Regions from separate parts of the Alishewanella sp. WH16-1 genome, predicted to be linked through region 1. Evidence: predicted binding sites of a transcription regulator. Region 1 holds the regulator's gene; each other region holds the start of a gene.
What was found. The regulator sigma-54, encoded in region 1, starts transcription at its own class of promoters, with help from an activator protein. The targets are predictions, from matches to a motif close to GTTGGCACGNNNNTNGNNT.
Positions count from the first base shown of each region.

Region 2: a site for sigma-54 is predicted at 2,049-2,067, ahead of AAY72_RS14105 (FimV/HubP family polar landmark protein). Genes of this name have one in related genera too.
Region 3: a site for sigma-54 is predicted at 2,388-2,406, ahead of AAY72_RS07220 (DUF2884 family protein). Genes of this name have one in related genera too.

Region 1 is NZ_LCWL01000077.1:56,992-62,186, forward strand. It holds gene rapZ (RNase adapter RapZ) at 1-284, opposite strand, end outside; gene ptsN (PTS IIA-like nitrogen regulatory protein PtsN) at 281-754, opposite strand; gene hpf (ribosome hibernation promoting factor) at 756-1,043, opposite strand; gene AAY72_RS07090 (RNA polymerase factor sigma-54) at 1,069-2,571, opposite strand; gene lptB (LPS export ABC transporter ATP-binding protein) at 2,620-3,342, opposite strand; gene lptA (lipopolysaccharide transport periplasmic protein LptA) at 3,339-3,830, opposite strand; gene lptC (LPS export ABC transporter periplasmic protein LptC) at 3,820-4,374, opposite strand; gene kdsC (3-deoxy-manno-octulosonate-8-phosphatase KdsC) at 4,371-4,925, opposite strand; gene AAY72_RS07115 (KpsF/GutQ family sugar-phosphate isomerase) at 4,927-5,195, opposite strand, start outside.
Region 2 is NZ_LCWL01000132.1:1,417-6,611, forward strand. It holds gene AAY72_RS14105 (FimV/HubP family polar landmark protein) at 1-1,988, opposite strand, end outside; gene AAY72_RS14110 (aspartate-semialdehyde dehydrogenase) at 2,197-3,216, opposite strand; gene AAY72_RS14115 (4-phosphoerythronate dehydrogenase) at 3,233-4,345, opposite strand; gene fabB (beta-ketoacyl-ACP synthase I) at 4,502-5,195, opposite strand, start outside.
Region 3 is NZ_LCWL01000078.1:12,792-17,986, forward strand. It holds gene AAY72_RS07210 (M20/M25/M40 family metallo-hydrolase) at 1-978, opposite strand, end outside; gene AAY72_RS07215 (RidA family protein) at 1,095-1,442, opposite strand; gene AAY72_RS07220 (DUF2884 family protein) at 1,569-2,351, opposite strand; gene AAY72_RS07225 (assimilatory sulfite reductase (NADPH) flavoprotein subunit) at 2,649-4,463, shown strand; gene cysI (assimilatory sulfite reductase (NADPH) hemoprotein subunit) at 4,463-5,195, shown strand, end outside.

The DNA.
Region 1 (5,195 bases):
CGCTTAATCAGCGTGGTGTGGTCAGCATCCAGGTATAGAATAGTCAGTTCGAGTTTACGCGGTAAATAGGACAGAATTTCTGCCAGTTCTTCCGGCTCGGTCGGTAAATTGCGCACATCGATGCTAACTGCAACCCGCTCATACTGATCCATTACCGCATTAGCCAGGGTGGGCAGCAAATTCACCGGAATATTATCTACGCAGTAGTAGCCCAGATCTTCCATCACCCGTAATGCGACGGATTTACCTGAGCCTGAGCGGCCGCTGACTACCAGTAATTTCATTTGTCACCTGCCAGCTGACTGGATTCCACCAATAACTGGTACAGTTGCTGATCTGAGCCGGCGTGCCGGATTTTCTTGGTTAGCTCTTTCTGGCTAAGCAGTTTGGCAATGCCCGATAGCGTGGTTAAATGTGCCTGACACTGATCTTTCGGGATCAGGATAGCGCAGAAAATATCAACACCCTGGTTATCAATGGCATCGAAGGGGATAGGATCCTGACTGACAACAAACACCAGAATGGGCGAAGTCACACACTCCAGTTTACCATGCGGGATCGCAATACCGCCGCCAATACCGGTTGAGCCCAGCTTTTCGCGGGTCATCAGCGCTTCCAGAATGCTGTATTCAGACATTTCGGGTATTTGCTGGTGGGCCAGTTCGGCGATATATTCGAGGATTCGTTTTTTACTGTTAAAAAGAACTGCACTTTTCGTGCAGTTCTCCGCTAACATAGCGCTTAAATTAATCATCTTAGTGTCGTGACAACTTTTCTTTATGTTTGATCACTTGCCTGTCCAGCTTATCAATTAACTGGTCAATGGCGGCGTACATATTTTCGTCTTCAGAGACGGCAAAAACTTCACCACCATTCAGATGGATTTTGGCTTCAGCAATTTGTTTTAGCTTTTCGACATTCAGGACTACGTGCACATTATTGATGTTTTCAAAATGGCGCTCCAGTTTAGCAAATTTACTGTCTACATATTCTCTCAGAGAGTCGGTAATTTCTACGTGACGGCCAGTTAGGTTGATTTGCATAGACTCTTCCTTCTTGTTAAGACACTTACAGCAGGGTCTTTCGTTGATTGGATGGCGGGATAAACAGGGATTCGCGGTACTTGGCGATGGTACGCCGCGCAACGTTAATACCCTGATCAGACAAAATTTCTGCCATCCTGCTATCACTTAATGGCTTAGCGGGATTTTCCGCAGCCACCAGTTTTTTGATAAAAGCGCGAATTGCTGTGGAGGAGCATTCACCACCACTCTCTGTACTAACATGACTGGAGAAAAAGAACTTAAGTTCAAAAATTCCGCGCGGTGTATGCATATACTTTTGGGTTGTCACCCTGGAAATCGTTGATTCATGCATACTGACCATCTCGGCCACATCATTCAGTACCATTGGCTTCATGGCTTCTTCGCCGTGTTCAAAAAAAGCCTGTTGCTGCTGCACTATACAGCTGGCCACTTTTAACAGGGTTTCGTTGCGGCTTTCTAAACTTTTTAGAAACCATTTCGCTTCCTGCAGATGTGAGCGGATAAACTGGCTATCCGCACTGTTACGTGCCGTTCTGGATAAGGCCGCATATTGCTGATTAATCCTAACCTTAGGCATAGCGTCCGGGTTCAATTCTACCTGCCAGCGACCTTTGACTTTACTCACTACAACATCAGGAATAATGTACTGCTGCTCTTGCCTGATCACATCCGCACCCGGTCTTGGGTTTAAGCTGTGGATCAAACGCATCACTTCCTTCAGTTCTTCTTCTTTGAGTTTAGTCACCCGCATCAGAGAACGAAAGTCCCGGTTAGCTAAAAAGTCGGTATATTCGCTGATTATTTGTTTTGCATCATTTAAGTAGGGCGTCGCAGGATCAAACTGCCGCAACTGCACTAACAAACACTCTTGCACTGAGCGTGCGGCGACACCAACCGGGTCGAATAGCTGGATCCGCTTTAATACGGCCTCGACTTCATCGGCTTCCACATCGGGCAACTGCAAAGACTCGAGAATGTCTTCGCAGCTGATAGTGAGCAAACCCGTTTCATCCACCGCTTCAATAATAATTTCGGCGATAGCGCGGTCAGTTGCAGAAAAGGGGGTCAGTTCCATTTGCCAGCGTAAGTAGTCTTGTAAGGTCTCGGTGGTTTCTCCCTGATAAACCATATCGTCATCGGGTAGGGCTCCACTGGTTACCGGCGCAGCGCTGACTAAATCATCCCAATTGTTATCAAGCGGCAGATCGTCCTGAATGTTCTGTTCGGTCATTGCCTCGCTGCTGTCGCGCTCTGAATGGTCGGTATAATCAGTGAAGTCGTCGTTATCATCGCTGGCACTGTCTGTCGCCGGCGTATCGCGGTTCAGGTTTGCCAGACTCAGATCCGTATCTGAATGTTCAGTGCTATAGTCGTCATCGCCTTCCAGCAAAGGGTTAGCGTCCAGAGCTTCCTGAACTTCCTGCTGTAGTTCTATAGTTGATAGCTGTAGTAAACGGATCGCCTGCTGCAGCTGGGGTGTCATAGTCAGCTGTTGGCCTAGGCGCAGTTGTAAAGACGGCTTCATGTAAGTCTGATTCTCTCCTGAATATATGACTGTTGTCCGACGCCCTTACTATAGCCTGAATTGCTCACCAAGGTATACATCGCGGACCTGTTGATTCGCCAGCACGTCTTGCGGCGAGCCAGCCGCAATTAACTCGCCATGACTGACAATGTAGGCAATTTCGCAGACATCAAGGGTTTCCCTGACGTTATGATCGGTGATCAAGACACCGATCCCGCGCTGACACAGATGCTGGATAATCTTTTTGATATCTAACACGGAAATCGGGTCAACACCGGCAAAGGGCTCATCCAGCAGAATAAAAGCCGGGTTGGCGGCCAGGGCGCGGGCAATCTCAACCCGGCGCCGCTCACCACCCGATAAGGCCATCCCTAAGCTGTGCTTGATATGGCCAATATGAAACTCTTCCAGCAGTTCGTCGGCAATGTCTTCACGTTGTTGGCTGCTCAGGTCTTTGCGGGTTTGCAGTATCGCTAACAGGTTGTCATAGACCGTTAGCTTGCGAAAAATCGAGCTCTCCTGCGGTAAATAACCGATACCGGCTCTGGCGCGCTGATGAATAGGGGCGAAGGTAATGTCCTGATCATTGAGGGTGATTTGCCCTTTATCGGACGGGACTAGGCCGACAATCATATAAAAGGTGGTGGTTTTACCTGCGCCATTCGGACCGAGTAAGCCAACGATCTGGCCGGCATTCACTTCCAGACTGACATCTTTTACTACCTGGCGGCCTTTATAACTTTTCGCCAGATGCGCTACCACTAACTTCATGGATTTTCCTTGGTTTCCGGCGTAAAAATGGTCGTGACGCGGCGGTTTTGCTCGCTGCCGGCCGTTAGTTCCTGGCGCTCCAGGTTGTAACGGATAATATCGCCCCGCACCAAGGAGCCGCTTTGGGTTAACTCGGCGTCGGTCGTTAAGGTGAGGGTACGACTGGCAATGTCATAGCGAATTTCATTCGCCTGAGCAGTGACGGGACGTTCGCCGTCTAGCAGTTGTGAATAGGTTACAGGGGTGCCGCTGAAAATAAAGATTTCCTGGCCTTTACCGGCACTGGCATTAATTTCCAGACGATCCGCCTTAATGAGCAAACTGCCTTGCTTGACTTCGACATTATCAACATAAACCGCCGTATTATCGCGAATAGAAGCCTGGGTATTGTCGGCGTTAATCGAAATCGGCAACTGATGATCAGGTTTAGCCGCCAGGGTGCTGGCGCTAAACAGTATCAATAGCGCGGCGAACAGGTTAGTTTTCATTTAAATATACCGTTTCAAGATGCTTTTGTAGCTGGATGTGCTGTGCTGACAGATCAGCTAACATACCGACGCCGTTCATATAAAAACCAGGGCCAACAATACGCACTGGTTCATGGGTTTGTAAGGTTTTTTCCGGCAACAATAGTTGCAGCGAGGCGGTTTCTACCCGTTCGATAAAGCCGTCTGGTAACAGATTACGTAACAATACCTGTTGCTCCAGTATAATTTTATCCTGTGGAAACCAGATGCCATCTTTGCTGCTGATTTCCCAGGCAGCACGATGTTCGGCATTAAACAGGGTGTAACGCGGCTGTTCAAACTGGGTGAAGCCTAACTGCTCGAAATGTTCGAGCCGGCGCGCCTGTAAGTGATCGGCAATATAGCCCTCCTTGTCATAAATACGCAAGGTCAGGTTTTCAGCAATATAATCGGGAATAAATTCACGATCGGGTTGCCGGTCGAGATTGTCCTGGTGCGGAGCAAACCAAAGGTAGGCTGCCAACAGCACGAGTAAACTCACTGCCAACACTAAAAATTTTCTCATGTACTGCTACCGTCAAATTGCAGAAAACGTTGTTGGGCAATTAGCAACAAATCACAGAGTTCGCGCACTGCACCAAAGCCACCGGGTAAGCTGGTTTTCATATCAGCATGACGTTGCAAATAAGGATGAGCATCCCTTACCGCGACAGCCAGGCCGCAATGTTGCATCACTTCCCAATCCGCCAGATCATCACCTATATAGGCAACGGCCGCCGGGCTTAGTTGCAGCAGCTGTAATAATTCCTGAAAAGCTGCCGTTTTATTCTCCTGCCCCTGATAGATATAGGGTACGGTGAGTGCCCGCATGCGCTGTTCAACAATGGCCGAGCGGCGGCCGGTAATTACCGCCACCTCAACGCCTGCCTGACGTAAGGCTTTGATACCATAGCCATCCCGGGTATGAAAGGCTTTCAGTTCCTCACCGGCATTACCAAGGTAAATCCGGCCATCGGAAAATACGCCATCGACATCACAAATTAACAAGCGGATTTGACTGGCTTTGCTAAAAAGCTCAGCGCTAAGTGGCTGGTATAATTGCTGATACAAATCCATGTCAGAGAACTCCCGCTTTTAGCAGGTCATGCATATTCATCGCGCCGATGGGTTTACGGGTGGCGTCAACAATCACCAAGCCATTGATTTTTTTCTGTTGCATAATATTCAGCGCTTCGGCTGCCAGCATATCGGCTTTGGCGGTAATGCAGTTGACTGTCATCACTTGCTCAATTAGCGTGGTATGAATATCCAGCCGTTGATCCAAAATGCGGCGTAAATCGCCATCGGTAAAGATGCCAGCCAGACTGCCATCGTTATTAACAATGG
Region 2 (5,195 bases), on a different contig from region 1:
TCGGCGTCTGCTTCGTTTAACTCAGCAAAGTCGAACTCATGCAGGGCTTCGGTTATCTCGTCAGCTTCTGGCGCTAATGGCTCGGTTTGCGCCATGTCGTCTGCCGCATCCTCGCTTGGCAGCAAATCATCGTTCAGTGATTCTGCACTGCCCTCAGCAGCAATATCTGCTTCCACGTCAAGTGCAGCCTCAATATTAAGGTCTGCTTCCGCATTCAGTGCAGCATCACCATCAACGCCGGCTTCAGCATCCAGTGCCGCCTCAGCTTCCTCAGCGGCTCGGGTCTGCTCCGCCGCTTGTACCAAAATGTCATCCAGCTCGTCCTGCAACCGGGCTTCATCTTCGGTAATTAATTCCTCATCATCCTGCTCCGGAAAATCTCCCTCTGCGGCCAGTTGCTCGGCAAAGGCCTCCAGCTCTGAGCTGTCAAACTTGGTATCCGTTGCTGTTGACTCTTGCAGCTCCTGCGCCCAGTCCGCCTCAAGATTATCCGTCGCCACCCCGGTATCGGCTGGCTCAGGCATCTCGCTTAGTTCGGTCGGTGCCACAGTCTGATCATTGCGCGGTGTCGCTTCGTCTACCGGCCAATCCAGCTCAATTTCTTCCAACAGATTATCGATATCGTCCTGACTGTCTAAACTAGCGTCTTCGACCTCTGGTTGTGGCTGTGGCATTAGCGAAGCCGCTTCAGCTTGTTCAGGATCGGCCAGTTCAATCACTTCCTCTGCTTCGTCTTCAACGTCTAGCAATGAGGCCAGATCGGTATCAGACAAAATATTATCAGCATCAAAACTCAGTTCATCACTGTCAGGTAACATCAAGTCATCTGCAGTATCGGTGGTTATTTGAGTATCATCATCAAGCGAGAAATCCAGTGACTCATCCTGTGGCACGTCGAGTAACTCTGATTTCAGCGGATCGGCGTTGTCAAAATCATCCAGTAAGATATCGTCGCTAAAGTCAGGCAAATCATCGTCACCCAGATTCTTCGCCGCCGCACCGGCTTTAGCCGTTGTCGGGGTTTCAAAGGCATCATCGAGCAAGCTGTCGTCGAGCGTAAATAAGCTATCGTCAAAATCCTGACTATTATCCAGCGGAGGCACCGGCGACTGATATCCCACAGGCGCAACAGGCTCTTTGGTCGCGGCGGCAACTACCTGCTCAGTTTTCTGGCCACGTTTTCTAATCCACACCATGACACCGAACAATGCCAGCAACGCTGGTGTAATGGCCGCTAACACCCAACTCAGCGGATTATTCAACAACTGGGCCAGCTGATTTTCGCTGGCAGCTACGCGAGCAGCTTCCTCAGCTTGCCGCCGTGCTTCCTGTTCAGCCAAGATTTGTTGTTGCTGCTGTAATAGCTGGTTAAGTTGCTGTTGTAATTCACTGTCTTCGGCCAGCTGGTTTTTCAGCCCCTCTAACTCCTGCTGTACCCGGCCCAATGAAGCACGCAGTTGCTCGTTTTCGCGTGCAATACCTTCAATCAGTTGCATCGAGCTCTGATAGTTATCTTTTAAGGCGTTCAACTCGGCCAATGTCTGCTGCTGCACCTGATTCGGCTTGGTAGTCTGTTCGCGGGCTCTGGCACGGGCCTCGGCTTCACGACGGGTACGTTCCGCCCAGGCCTGATCATCCAAATCCGCTTTGCGTCGTGCTTGTTCCGCATCGACACTACGAATTTCCCGCAAATCTGGCAGAATTAAGACTGCGCCCGGCCGTAAATGATTAAAGTTAGCATCGTTAAAGGCGCCCGGGTTTTTCAGAAACAGCGCGTACATCACCTGATAGGTGGTCACGCTATCATTGGGTTTAACCTGCTCGGCAATCCGCCATAGCGTATCGCTGGCCGTCAGCGGGCCAAACTGTTGCTGGGTAAAGGCATTATCACTGCTTTTCGGGCCACGGATCTGTGTTGGCGCACTTTGTGAGAACGCAAACGCCGAAAAATTGACAAGTAGCAATACGAATAAAATACGAACGGGCATCAGTTTTCCTTAGCCGAGCAACCAGACTCACGTCATTAAGCCAAACTTTATTTCAGAGCTATGCAAACAGTGTTCCATCATTCTCAAAGTCAGCCCGCCAACTATAATGCAGATGCCGGAAACTGACCAGAGGCGCAGCGGCAGCCACAATGAAAACAGGCCGCAAAAGCGGCCTGTAACAGTAATATACTACTTTACGATTATCTGACTACAGATAGTCGCGGATCAGCACTTCGGCGATCTGAATACTGTTGGTGGCAGCACCTTTACGAATATTATCGGCCACAATCCACATATTTATACCATTCTCGTGGGATAAATCCTGACGAATACGGCCAACAAAGACCTCATCTTTACCGGTAGCACTGCAAACCTGGGTTGGGAAGTCGGCATTGTTCTCCAGTAATACCACACCCGGCGCATTGGCCAGCAGGGCTTTTACCTGCTCTGGCGAAATCGGCATCCGGGTTTCGATATGCACTGCTTCGGCGTGACCATAGAATACCGGCACCCGTACTGCGGTGGCATTAACGGCGATGCTGCTGTCGCCCAGAATCTTCTGAGTTTCCCAGTGCATCTTCATTTCTTCTTTGGTGTAACCATTTTCCAGAAACACATCAATCTGCGGAATCACGTTAAAAGCGATTTGCCGGGCAAACTGTCCCTGCTCATCCAGTGGCCGGCCGTTCATCAGCTGTGCAGTTTCGCTGGCCAGGGCTTCTACTGCCGATTGTCCGGCACCACTGACCGACTGATAAGTCGCGACATTGACCCGGCTAATGCCAACGGCATCATGAATTGGCTTTAACGCCACCAACATCTGAATCGTTGAACAGTTGGGGTTGGCAATAATATTACGGTTACGGTAATCAGCAATGGCCTCAGGGTTAACTTCCGGCACCACTAAGGGAATATCCGCTTCGTAACGGAAATGCGAGGTGTTATCAATCACTACACAGCCCGCTTCCGCGGCTTTAGGGGCATAAATCGCCGAGACACTGCCACCGGCGGAGAATAAACCAATCTGTGCCTGGCTCCAGTCAAAGGTTTCAGCATCCAGCACCGTCAGCTTTTTACCCTTAAAGGTCACAGTACCACCGGCCGAGCGGCTGCTGGCCAGCGGGAACAGTTGCGCAACCGGAAAATCACGCTGCTCCAGAATTTCGATTAAATGTTGGCCGACCAGACCGGTCGCGCCCAAAACTGCGACATTGTATTGCGACGCCATGCGGTGCATCCTCTTATTACTGACGACTAAAGCCTAAGGAGTCAAGCCAGGCCGGTAAAGCCGGGCCACTCAGTTGTAGCGCACTGTACTCGCGCCTCGCAGGATAAGACTTTCTGAGCCAGTCAAACCCGTGACCTGTTATATGATACCGGAACAAGGCATCATCCCGCCGCACATCATATAACATCCTGGCGAGATTTTGGACATCTGGAAGCCCAAAATTAGCGGAAAGTTGTAGTTTTTCCATCGCTGGTACCGGCAAGAGCGCGGCCAGGGTCACCTTGGGCTGCTGTTGCAGCAGCTCACAGCAGCGCTGATACAGCATTTCGGTGCCCCGCGCCTTGCCTTCGACGCTATGGCCGGCAATATGCGCGGTGGCCAGATCGCAATACGGCAGTAGCGGCAACAAGATATCCGGCTCCTGTTCCCACACATCCAGCACCAGCGGCCGACGCTGCTGCTGTTGCGCCGTCAGCAGCGCCTGATTATCGATCACGGCGCCGCGCGAGGCGTTGATAATAGCGCAGTCAGGTTTTAGCTGCGCCAAGTGTACTGTATCTAATAGGTGATAGCTGGGATAAGGCCCGGATTTTTCAAGCGGGGTATGAAAACTGATAATATCGGCCTGCTGACACAAGGTGGCAAAATCGGTATGCGGAAAATCCGGCTCTTGCTCAGCTCGCAGCGGATCGCAGAGCAGCAGCGGGATCCCCAGCGCCTTTGCCGCGGTTGCTAAACGCTGGCCGATACTGCCAACCCCGACAATACCCAGCACTTTATGCTGCAATGACCACTGATAACGCTCAACCAGAAACCATAAACTGCTAAGTACATATTCCAGCACCGACTGGGCATTGCAGCCGGGCGCCGAACTAAAGCTAATCTGCCGGAAAGCTAAATAATCTCTGTCAACATGTTCAGTACCGATAGTAGCCGTGCCGACAAAACGTAAGCGGTTATTCTGTGATAGCAAACTGGCATCGACTTGCGTTACCGAACGCACCAGCAGGATATCGGCCTCGCGCAATGCCTCAGCCTTGACGTTACGGCCATCAAAGGTGGTTACCTCGCCAAGATCGGCGAAAAACTCGCGCACTAGCGGCATATTTTCATCAGCGTAAATGTTCATTATCGGCCCCGTTGTTCGGATGGGTGCATTCTAGCAAGAAAAGTCGTGTCGCAAGAACTGAACTTGAGCAAGAAAAAAGGCGCTGATGTCAGCGCCTTAAGTTATAACAGCTGCAGTTAGCCGTTATGGCCTTGCATTACGCTTTGTCGCGTTGCATTACCCTTTGTAGCGTTGCATTACTAAGGTGGCATTGGTGCCACCAAAGCCAAAGCTGTTCGACATCACGGTATTTAAGACTGCGTCGCGGGTTTGGGTCACGATATCCAGACCTTTAGCCGCTTCATCCAGTTCACCGATGTTGATCGACGGCGCAATAAAGTTATGCTTTAGCATCAGCAGCGAGTAAATGGCCTCATGCACACCGGCCGCACCCAGCGCATGACCAGTCATCGCCTTAGTCGCACTGATGGCCGGGGTTTTGCCGGCAAAAACTTCCTGGATCGCGCCCAGCTCTTTGACATCACCCACCGGGGTGCTGGTGCCATGAGTATTCAGATAATCAATAGGTGCGTCCACGCCCTGCATCGCCATTTGCATACAACGTACGGCGCCTTCACCGCTTGGTGCCACCATGTCATAGCCATCTGACGTCGCGCCATAACCGACAATTTCAGCATAGATGGTCGCACCACGCGCCAGCGCGTGCTCTAATTCTTCAACTACGACGATACCGCCACCGCCACTGATGACAAAACCATCACGGTTAGCGTCATAGGTACGCGAGGCCAGTTCTGGCGTGTCGTTGTAACGGCTGGATAAGGCGCCCATCGCATCAAACTCCATCGCCAGCGTCCAGTGCACTTCCTCACCACCACCGGCAAACACGATATCCTGTTTGCCCAGTTGGATC
Region 3 (5,195 bases), on a different contig from region 1:
ATCCACCTTATCAGCCGTGTCTCTCGGGGTATGGTAGTCCGCGTGATCCGCCACCCCAAAATAGATAAAAGGGATACCCTGTTGGTGAAAGACACCGTGATCCGAGCTAAGTGTCCAATCCTGAGTATGCCCAGCTTTGTACCAAGGTCGGTCGTGGGCCGCAATCAGCTTGACCGCACTCTGTTGTTGCACTTGCTGTAGCAGAGGCTGTAACCATGGATGATGATAACTACCAACCGCAAATAGCTGCTGCTCTGTATCACGGCTTAGCATATCAATATTGATATTAAAGCGCAGTTGGTCAGCATCAAACAGGCCGGTGCGAAACAGCGCTACTGCGCCTTGTAAGCCTTTTTCTTCGCTATCTAACGCGACAAACAGCACAGAGTGACGCAGTGGCTGTTGCTTAAGGTAACGTGCCAGTTCTAACATGGCGGCGACGCCAGAGGCATTATCGTCGGCGCCATAGAAGATGGTATCGCCGTGCATGCCGAGGTGATCATAGTGGGCGGTGATAATCAGTGGCTTTAAACCCGGTTCAGTACCAGCTAACAGTCCCAGTACGTTGGCCGCATCTGCTACGCCGGGGATCACCGCGTTTTTACCCCTGAACCAGCGGCGTAACGAAAAATGCTCGGTTACGCTATAGGGGTGCAGATAACCCTCGCTGCCGGCGGGAGCTAAACCGATAGTCGCAAATTGTTCGGCAATCCAGAGTCTGGCGGCAATACCACCGGCAGTACCGGGAGACCGCCCTTGCCGCTCAGCTGCCGCTAACCAACTCAGGTCGGCCATCATTCTTTCAGCATCAAGGCGTTGCAGTGGTGCTGCCGGTACGGCCTGTTGCTTCAGCGTGATAATTCTGGCACTTTCCTGCTGGGTTAACTGTGTTAGCCAGTAGGGTTTCAGGCCGTAGTAAGCCAGGATAGCAATAACTACAAGGGCCAGTGGCCAGCGTAGTTTTTTCAGTAGCACCATCTGTGTTTCCCGTTATATCTAAGAGAGCCGCACGGCAGCGGTGGTGGCTACCGTGTCATTGAATGCAAACATCATACGGATAATGACCGGCAAAGCCGTCATTTTTCGACTAGACCTCACTGGGCAGCGACGACTTTAATTTCGACTTTCCAATGCGGATCGGCCAGTTTCGCTGCTACTGTGGTGCGGGCAGGCGCGGCACCGACGGGCAGCCAGGCATCCCACACCTGATTCATCGCGGCATAGTCGGCCATATCGGCCAGAAAAATAGTCACGTCGACCAGTTTTTTGCTGTCACTAAAACAGCGCTCCAGTAAGGCATCCACCTGAGACAGCACATTTTGGGTTTGCTGGCTAATATCGGTAGCATCTGTATCAGGTACCATGCCGGCACAAAAGATCAGCCCATTGGCGATCACGGCTTCTGAATAACGCACTGTCGGATCAATACGTTGGATTGTCATAACCACTCCTTTTTCAGCTTAACTGTTGCAGGCTACCTCGCTTTGTAAAAAAGTACCAGTCGCACAATAAAAAAGGGCGTACTGTCATGCGATGCAGTACGCCAAGGCCGTGGTTAGGAATGGGTGTTAATTTTTTGCCGTTTTCTGAGTGTTAAACAAATCAAAATCTTGCATCACCGGCAAACGTTGTTGAATCTGACTTTCCAGTTGATCCAGTTGCTCTACCTGCTGGCACATGGCTTCACCGCGCTGCTCCAGCACACTGGCTTTTTGCTGCATATTTTGCTCTAACTGCTCGCCAAATTTTTCCATGCGCTGGCCAAAGGCTTCCATCCGCTGCTCGAAGTTGCCCTGACCATTGACCATGGCTTTACCAATTTGCAGCATAATATTGCCCATGCTTTCCTCGACCAGGTTTTCAATTGCTGCATCAAATTCCGGACCAAAAGCCTGATCCAGTGTCGACATCTGGCTGCCACGTAACTCCAGCGTATCGCCATTACGGATAATAATATTGTCGGTACTGAGCTGAATTTTTGCCATCACCTGCTGCAGCGCCGGATGGTCTTGCAATGATTTTCCGGTTAGTTCAGTTAATACCTGCCCTACCGCAGTACTCGCCAACAGCATGGCATCTGTCACTAACTCCACCGTAGAGTTAGCTTGCTGGCGAATGCCAGCCTGATATTGCTGTAACAGCGCCCGGCTTTCGGCATCCGTTGTTTGCTCTTTGTCTGCTAACCAAAGCCTGCCTTGTGGGTCAATACGCCACAGAGGCTGCTGTTGTTGTTGCAAAACCAGTTGGGTGGGTGAGATCAGTAAATCGTGTTCAAGTTGAAACTGGCAGCTTTGCTCAGCTACCGCCGGGTTAGAGATAGTAACAGCGGCAGTTAACAGTAATGCTTTCATTATTTTATCCTTCTTGCTGATTTGACCTTGTTAGCAGAGCAAAGTGAATGCCAACTATTAATGCGCTGATTTTAAACAATAAAATTATTTTATTAGTGACGGGCTTAGGAAGTTTATTGTTGGATTTGCTAAAAAGTAGTGAGTTTGACTAAGTGGTTGTTACTGTCTTTAGAAAGAACTTATTCAGGCCGCCTGAGTTTTTAATTCCTTTCTGGAATAACCAAGAGAGATCCATTCTTTTACCAGTAGTCATCTGGATGGCTAAAATGTGGGTAATTAATTTAAGCAGGGTTTGTTATGCTGTTATCGTCACTGGTCGCTCAGGCCAGCCCGCTGTCTGAACAGCAGGTAAAACAATTACAGGGGCTGGTAAGCCAGCTTAATCCGATCCAGCAAGCCTGGGTTAGTGGCTATCTGGCGGCCAGTGCCCAATTGGCGGGTCAGAGTGTGGCAGTTGCTCCCTCCACGGTAGCGGCACCAGCCGCGACTTTAACAGTGCTATATGGTTCGCAAACCGGCAATGCCAAGCATGTTGCGGAAGACCTGGGCAAGGCAGCCAGTGGCAAAGGCTTTACGGTTAAGGTGCAGGATCTGGCCGAATATAAAGCGGCTAATCTGAAAAACGAACGCTTTGTAGTGATCGTCACCTCGACCTATGGCGAGGGGGAGCCGCCGGAAAATGCTATCAGCTTTTATAACTTTCTGTTTAGTAAAAAAGCGCCACAGCTGCCAGAGCTGCGTTATGCGGTATTGGGCTTGGGCGATACCAGCTATGAATTTTTCTGCAAAACCGCACAGGATTTTGATCAGCGCCTCGCCGAATTAGGCGGCAAAGCTATCATTGCGCGGGCGGATCTGGATGTCGATTACAGCACTGCCGCCACGAGCTGGCAGCAGCAGCTCATCACTACCTTAGAACCTGAGTTTGCGCAGGCGCCGGCGGCAACGGCTGATGTTATTAGCTGGCCGGGGGCCAGCCAAACGGCGGCGGCAGAGAGCAGTTACAGTAAACAACAGCCGTTTAGCGCTGAGCTGTATACCAATCAGAAGATCACCGGCCGTGATTCCAGCAAAGATGTGCGGCATATTGAGATTTCGCTGGCGGGCTCCGGGCTGCGGTATCAGCCGGGTGATGCGCTGGGTGTTTATTTCAGTAACGACCCACAGCTGGTAAAAGAGCTCTTACTGCTCACGGGCATTGCCGCTAATACCCCGGTATTACTGGGTACAGAGCGTCTGACCATTAGTGATGCTTTGACTGAACAGCTGGAGCTGACGCAGTCCTACCCGGCCTTTGTCGATAAGTATGCCAAAGCCAGCGGCAGCGCTGCGTTACAAGCTTTAGTGGCCGATAAAACCGCGCTACGCAGCTACCTGAGCGAGCGGCAGATTATCGATATCGTGCGTGAACATCCGGCGCTGATTAGTGCGCAGCAACTGGTCGATGCGCTACGTAAGCAGCAGCCACGCTTATATTCTATTGCGTCCTCACAGGCCGAGGTAGAGGACGAAGTGCATTTAACGGTGGGTGTGGTGCGTTATCAAGCCTATGGCAAACCGCATCTGGGTGGCGCTTCCGGCTTTTTAGCCGAGCGGTTAGCAGAAGGCGGCAGCATTAAGGTGTTTGTTGAAACCAATAACAACTTCCGCTTGCCAGAGAATGATGACACCCCGGTGATTATGATTGGCCCGGGCACCGGCATTGCGCCATTCCGCGCCTTTTTACAGGAGCGGGATGCCCGTGCCGCCAGCGGTAAAAACTGGCTATTCTTTGGTAACCCACACTTTACCCAGGACTTCCTGTATCAGGTAGAGCTGCAGAATTACTTAAAGCAAGGCTTGCTAACCCGGCTCGACGTTGCCTTTAGCCGCGATACGGCGGAAAAAGTCTATGTGCAGCATAAGCTGCTGAAACATGGCGCTGAGGTCTGGCAATGGTTAGAGCAGGGTGCACACCTCTATATCTGCGGTGACGGCGCCCGGATGGCGAAAGACGTGCATCAGGCGTTGCTGACCATAGTGCAGCAGCAAGGCGGTAAAGATGAAAAGGCCGCGCAACAGTATTTAGATCAGTTACGGATAGCCAAGCGCTATCAGAAGGATGTGTATTAATGAGTCAGTATCCTGTTAATCCTGAATTTGTCGCGCCGGGCAAGCTGTCGGACAACGAGCGTTTAAAGGCCGAAAGCGACCATTTACGTGGCACCATTACCAGCGACTTGCAAAATGACATTACCGGTGGTTTTACCGGCGATAACTTTATGTTGATCCGTTTTCACGGCATGTATCAGCAGGATGACCGTGATATCCGCGCCGAGCGTGCGGCGCAAAAACTGGAGCCGCTGCACAATGTGATGCTGCGGGCGCGGATGCCCGGCGGCATTATTACGCCAGCACAATGGCTAGCCATCGATAAGTTCGCGGCCGAGCACACCTTATATGGCAGTATCCGCCTGACTACCCGCCAGACTTTTCAGTTCCATGGCGTGTTAAAGCCGAATATTAAACCGATGCACCAGTTCTTAAACAGCATTGGCATCGATTCGATTGCCACTGCCGGAGATGTTAACCGTAACGTGCTTTGCACCTCTAACCCGGTCGAGAGCGAATTACATCAACAGGCGTATCAGTGGGCGATTAAGATCAGCGAACATTTGCTGCCGAAAACCCGCGCCTATGCCGAGATCTGGCTGGATGAGGAAAAAATTGAAACCACCAAGACCGAACCGGTGCTGGGTGATACCTACCTGCCACGTAAGTTTAAGACCACAGTGGTGATCCCGCCGCATAATGATGTTGATGTGCATGCCAACGATCTGAATTTTGTTGCCATTGCCGAGCATG